Regions from separate parts of the Dehalobacter sp. TeCB1 genome, predicted to be linked through region 2. Evidence: predicted binding sites of a transcription regulator. Region 2 holds the regulator's gene; the other holds the start of a gene.
The links. Region 2 encodes CtsR, which represses protease genes until heat stress. Its sites were predicted from a motif close to AAGGTCAANNAAGGTCAAAT; they were not measured.
Positions count from the first base shown of each region.

Region 1 (3,422 bases), on a different contig from region 2:
TTCTTCCCGGAGGCAATTCCGCGAGGATATCAAAAATTTCCGGATTAAGAATATACCGGCCCATGATCGCAAGCGGAATATCAGGCGCTTCCTCCGGGGTCGGCTTTTCAAACATGGCTTCCGCCTTGTACAGTCTCGGAGATATTCTGCTGCCATCAATAATCCCGTATTTGGACACTTCTGCCGGCAGTACTTCCTGTACGCCAATCAGATTGCTGTTATAAAGCTCGTAGTACCTAATCATTTGTTTCAGACAAGGCTCTTCCGAATAGATCACGTCGTCTCCCAAAAGAACGGCAAACGGCTCATTGCCAATAAATCTTCTGGCACTGTAGACGGCATGACCAAGCCCCAGAGCTTCTTTTTGGCGGACATAATGGATATCGACCATCTCAGCAATATGTTTGACCATATCGAGCAATTCGGACTTTTCTCCGTTTTTTAGAAATAGTTCAAGTTCTACAGAACGGTCAAAATGATCCTCAATGGCTCTTTTGTTTCTTCCTGTGACAATAATGACATCTTCAATACCGGATTGAACCGCTTCTTCAATGATGTACTGAATGGTCGGTTTGTCTACGATTGGCAGCATTTCTTTGGGTTGAGCTTTGGTCGCAGGAAGAAATCTTGTACCCAATCCAGCCGCGGGTATGACTGCTTTACGAATTTTCTGCAAGATTTTTCCTCCTTTTTTTTATTGTTGCTTTGGTTGTTTTTGAACAATCCGAGTTTAGTATGCCGAATTTATCTTACTTTTATGTTTTTTTCTGAATGGACGTCAAACGCCTCAAATGATTACTCAATGAGGCGTTTCCGATATCCAGGATTTTCTTCAGGGTTTTTTATGAAATTTTTTTAAGAGATTCTATTTTAGCGGGTTTTTCTTCTTTTGCTCAAGCAGTGCTGCTTTTTCCAGTACCCGGTCAACAATTCCGTATTCTTTAGCTTCTTCAGCGGACATATAGTAGTCACGGTCCGTATCCTGCTCGACTTTGTCCAAAGGCTGGCCGGTTCTTTCGGCAAGAATCCTGTTCATTTTGTTTTTCGTTTTCAGCAACTGTTTGGCGTGAATTTCAATTTCTGTAGCCTGCCCCGATAAACCTCCCCCAGCAATTAACGGCTGGTGAATCAGGATCTCAGCATTCGGCAGGGCAGTACGCTTACCTTTCGTGCCGGCAGCAAGCAGGAAGGCACCCATACTGGCAGCCATTCCAATACAAATGGTCTGTACATCAGGCCTGATGTACTGCATCGTGTCGTAGATGGCCATCCCGGAAGTAATGGACCCTCCGGGACTGTTGATATAGACAAAAACGTCCTTTTCAGGATCTTCCGCCTCGAGGAAAAGCAATTGCGCAACTACAACATTGGCAACGTTATCATCGATTGCTCCGCCCAGGAAGATAATACGGTCTTTGAGGAGCCTAGAATAGATGTCGTAAGAACGTTCACCGCGATTCGTTTGTTCAACTACCATCGGGATAAGATAACTCATATTTGTTCCCTCCATCATTGATTGTTAATTTTGATATGTCTCTATTTTATTACAAAGGTCAATAAAGGTCAAATAATTTGGACAACTTTTGGTCATTTTTTTGTTCGAATTATTTCATTCATATTATTTGATTAATTGCCAATAGTACGTTCGTCTAAACATTGAGACGGTATATAAATCATCTGTCAGGTTAAGATAATCCTAGTACGATTGATAAAAGCATTTGATACAAATCCAAAAATATTGGGGGCTGGAAATATGAATCTTATACCATTCCATCCAATGCGCAATGCAGATCAGATACGCCGTGAAATCAATAGGCTTTATAGTTTTCCATATACTTTTTTCGAAGACGAGTTCGCTCCGCGCTTGGCCGTTCCATTTACCGACATCTATGAAACCGACGAAGAGATCATTGTTTCCTGCGATCTGCCAGGACTGCAAAGAAGAGAAGATGTAGGCATTCAGATTGAAAACAACATGATAACCATCAGCGGTACTTTAAACCGCGAACAGCATGTGATTCAGGAAGATCGCCTACACAAAAAAGAAAGGTATACCGGTCAATTCCGCCGCTCCGTCTCTCTTCCGGCGACCGTTTCCATTGATAATGTCAGGGCAATTTATAAAAATGGTGTTTTGAATGTATTCCTGCCCAAAACAGACAGCAGGGAGAAAAAGTCTGTGCAGATTGAGTTTCAGTATTAGTAGATCGCGAAACTGTGGCCCATAGACTATTATAAGGTCGTTTAAGTATGTCTTCCTGCCAGAAGATTGCTTGTGTAGTTATTCCTATTTGCCAAAAAATAATAAATAAATTTATGTTGGTTATCGACCATAAACTGTTATAATGTATAAGGATAACTTTCAGCATCTTATGCTTTTAATTGAAGGGAGAATATTCGTGCCTAAAGTAATGATTTTCTCTGCGTCTACAGGACATGGACATAATCAGGCCGCAGACTGTCTGAAAAAGGAGCTTGAAGCTTCAGGCTATTCCGTCCGGATTGTAGAACCCTTAAAAAAAGAAGAAAGCTGGATCATGGAAGCTCTTATCGATGACGGTTATCATATACTCGCAACAAGATTACCGAAAATGTACGGTAAACTATATAAGATTACCTATAACGAGTTCTTAAATAAAAATGTCAAAAGAATTTTAAACAGGGCCATGGATAGTGTCATCGAACAGCTGATTCAAGAGTACAAGCCAGACCTGCTTATTACCACCCATCCTCTTCATGTCGGTGTTGTTTCCTATTTAAAAGCATCCGGACGCTTAAATCTGCCTTTTATTTCGCTGGTTACAGATTATATGGCTCATCAGTTTTATGTGAATAGTTTTGTTGATGCCTACATTGTTGGTTCATGTTACACCAAGGATACGCTTACGGAAAAAGGTGTTCCTGAAAATAAAATACACATTTTCGGCATTCCGGTACGGGAAGAATTCCGTCAGCCCCGCCTTGTCAGAAACAATGATGTATTTACACTGCTGATCATGGGCGGGAGCATGGGCATCCCCTATATCAAAAAATGCCTGAAAACGCTTATGGAAAACCGGCATCATCTTCGCATCCTGGTAGTATGCGGAAGCAATCGCAAGCTTTGGACTGATCTTGCAAAAAAGTACACAGGTACCTTTAACGCCAAAGATGTTGTCATTTATGGTTTCACATCGAACATCTATGACCTGATGGACCAGTCCGATGTGATTATCACAAAACCCGGCGGTCTGACTGTCTCGGAAGCGATCAACAAAAATATCCCCATCATTATTCCATTTTTTATTCCGGGACAAGAAGAAGAAAACACCGAGATTCTAGTTAAAGCAGGTGTTGCTGTCAGAACCTCAAAGATCTCCGAACTTAATCCTCTGATCGACAGTTTCTGTCTAAATCCCGGTTTACTTGAAGAAATGCGTAAG
Region 1 covers NZ_MCHF01000065.1:113,338-116,759, reverse strand. The annotation lists gene galU (UTP--glucose-1-phosphate uridylyltransferase GalU) at 1-676, opposite strand, end outside; gene clpP (ATP-dependent Clp endopeptidase proteolytic subunit ClpP) at 866-1,510, opposite strand; gene A7D23_RS13955 (Hsp20/alpha crystallin family protein) at 1,754-2,203, shown strand; gene A7D23_RS13950 (glycosyltransferase) at 2,400-3,422, shown strand, end outside.
Region 1: the regulator CtsR is predicted to act here: its motif matches at 1,550-1,569, upstream of clpP (ATP-dependent Clp endopeptidase proteolytic subunit ClpP).

Region 2 (3,422 bases):
CTTCATTGACCATGACTGCAATTTTATGGCTTTCGGACAAGGCCAGACCGCGTGCATATTCAGTCTCGTTAAAACCCGGGCTGACCAGATGCTTTTCAATCAATACCTTCTTCTCCACCGGAATAAGCATTTTCAATGGAATATAAACAAGCTTTTCCCCTTCAGCGGTAAAACCGTCCAGGACGCCGGAAATCTGTGCTTCAATTTTTTCGGCATCATCATGGGACATGACGTGAGGGAAAGGATTGTCCGCGATATTTCTGGCCAGTCTGATCCTGGAACTCAGTACAATCGGAATGTCCAGGGTATCCTTCATCCAGAAGCTGTCTTTGGCAAGCAGTTCCCGATAAGTCATTTGCTTTCACCTCCGACAGTATTCTCCATTTCTTTAATCCGGTCTCTTAATATAGCTGCCTCTTCAAACTTTTCTGCTTTTACTAGCTCCAAGAGTTGTTCTTTCGATTTGACTATTTCCTGTTTGTTTCGGAACGAAGCGCCTCGTCTTACCGGCACTTTCCCGACATGCATCCCTCTTCCATGGATCCGGCGCAGGAGCATTTCCATTTGGGGCTCAAATTCATCGTAACATTTGCTACAGCCCATTTTCCCGGCTTGCTGTATCTGGGAAAAAGTTCTTCCGCACCCGGGACATTTTCCGGGCTGACTGTCTACGATCGTCTGATCATACTGTCCTGCCGGATTTACCCCAAATAATGCCTGTAAAAAATCCGATACCATTCCAGGGTAGAGATTGAAGCCGGTACCAGGCGCTTTCTGAGCACATTCCTGGCAAAGATGAAGCTGCGCCGCCTGTCCATTAATGATTTTGGTCAGATGAACCACAGCCTCCCGTTGTTGACAGTTCTGACAAAGCATTGCTATTCCCCCGATCAATCATTAACATCGTCCCGGCACATATTCGCCAGTATTTCTTTCATCATACGGGCCCTAAGCGTAGAAGGCAAATTCGTCACTCCAGCCAAAAGCCGGTCGGAAAAAATCGTTTTTACCAGGATTGCTTCTCTTTTGGTGAACAGCTCTTCTTCTCTGAGTCTGTCCACAAGATTGTTAGCCCGATCCTGGGAAAGGTCATCCCCAATGAGTTCCGACATGAGTCTCTGGAATTTACCCTCAGGATCAAGTCCCAGCCTAACAATCCTTAAATATCCGCCGCCGCCTCTTCTGCTTTCAACAAGATAGCCGCGTTCTGCAGTAAACCTCGTTGTAAGAACATAGTTAATCTGGGAAGGAGCACATGAAAAGAAATCAGCAAGATAACCTCTTTGCAGGACAATATACCCAACTTCGGCCTGCTCTATAATCTTCTTGAGGTACTCCTCGATTCTGTCCGCCAAATTACTCATCGTCATCCATCCTTATTTCAATGTTGACCTTTGCTGACTTTATGACCTTTTTTGACCTTCGTAACTATTTTAACCCTTTTTGATCATTTTGAAAACTATTTTATTAAAAAAAACCTATCCGAAGATAGGTTTTTTTGCTCGCTGACTATAAAAAATTCAACATTGCTGTACTTAGCGAAAAGTCCTCAATCGCTGATAAAGAAATACCACAAACCGAAGGTGACCGCTGCAACAATCACAACCAGAATAACAAGCTTTAGTCCACCAAAGCCGCGTTTCTGTTCGAACTCAAAATCTAAGTCATCGTCATCGTCCGCACTCGGGTCATTTTTACTGTTCATGATATAACTATTTAAATCAGAAAAGCGGCTTCTTTCTTCCGCCCCTACTTCTGTTTCCTCCAGAGTACCCAGATCTGTCGGGTTCATAGCGGTATCTTCTGCGTTGTAGGCTTCATCAGCTTTATTCAAATCATCCGCTGCCTCAGTATCAGCAAGCGGGCTGAAGCTGTCCGGACTTGTTTCCGCCGGATTTTTCATTTCATTAAAGTCATCTTCCAGGGAAGCCGCTTGGGAGATAAACAGTCTTTGCAGTTCATCCTGCCCCGAATTTTGATCACCAAGCAAAATCGTTCTGATCTCCTCATTGTCTTCATCCGAATCTCCGGCAAAAACAGGCCCTGCTTCCGCTTGATCCTCTTCCGGAGACTTCCCGGCCGTCCGGCCATATTCTCCGTTGGTCTGGTCAAATTCCCCGGTGTTCTGGTCATACTCGTCAATAGCACCGTCATTAATATCAGCCTCATCTTCAAGACTAAGCTGCCTTCTGATGCTTTCCGCATTTTCCTCGGACAGTTTGGGCTCTATATCTTTCCAATACAAGCCTCCCTCCAACAACTGCCGGAGTTCCTCAGGATCGAGCCAAATCTCTTTTTTCTTATCATTTTTCATTCTTATATTTCCCCCACAGGTTGAAAATTCAGTCGATTAAAGTATTATTTAGTAGTTCTACAAAGAAATTATTTATCCTTCGTGCCGTATTTCCCAATTTAGATAAAATTTGCATCTTCTCTTTTTCAGGATAAAATAGGATTAATAACTTTGATTAGAGAAAGAAGGAATCATATGCCGTCTCTTTATCCGGAATTTAAGTTTTGTCCCGTGTGTTCTGCCGCCCTGGAGTATAAACTAATTGAAGACAAAAAGAGGCAAAGCTGCCCGGCCTGTGACTATATCCACTGGGGGGAATACTCCCTGGGCGTAGGCGGTCTTTTGCTTCAAGACGACAAAGTACTCCTCGTCCAAAGAGCGCATAACCCCGGTAAAGGAAGATGGACTATTCCCGGCGGCTATGTAGAACAGAATGAAAAAATTGCCCAAGCGGTTGTCAGGGAAGTCCGCGAGGAAACCGGCATCCTGTCGAAGCCTGTAAGCATTCTGGCAGTCCGCGATTACCCTGAAGATATCCCGAACGTGAAACACAATATTTATATTGTCTTCTTTCTTCGCGGTCTGGGCGGTCAATTAAAACATGATCCGGTCGAGGTAATCCAGGCCGGTTTCTACTCGCTCGAAGATTGTCGTAATTTACCTATCGCCCCGATGAGTCTTGAAGTGATCACAAAAGCAATCGAACACACTGGAAAAGAGAATCCTTTCCCAGGACTAATTCACAAAGAAGGAGTCCCCGTATTCGGTGCGCTTTCCGAACTATTCACTTTTATCTAAGAATAGTTAAGATTAGGGTTAACCATGGTACTAATTATTAAGGGATATTTTACAATAAGTAAAATATCCCTCCCTGTCACAAACTATGATCATGCTAAAACGATATTTATTTTACGGGCTGATGGGCTGGAGCCTCGAAATAATCTGGACAGGACTTGATTCTTTTGTCCACGGGGATTTCCGGCTGATGGGCTTTACCAACCTTTGGATGTTCTTTATATATGGTTCCGCTGTTATTCTTGAACCTTTGCACGATTTGATTTCAGAGTGGAGGTGGCCGCTGAGGGGACTCGTTTGGCTCACAGCAATCTGGGGGATAGAATATACAAGC
Region 2 covers NZ_MCHF01000012.1:6,295-9,716, reverse strand. The annotation lists gene A7D23_RS03335 (protein arginine kinase) at 1-355, opposite strand, end outside; gene A7D23_RS03330 (UvrB/UvrC motif-containing protein) at 352-876, opposite strand; gene A7D23_RS03325 (CtsR family transcriptional regulator) at 891-1,364, opposite strand; gene A7D23_RS03320 (hypothetical protein) at 1,550-2,314, opposite strand; gene A7D23_RS03315 (NUDIX hydrolase) at 2,489-3,091, shown strand; gene A7D23_RS03310 (hypothetical protein) at 3,183-3,422, shown strand, end outside.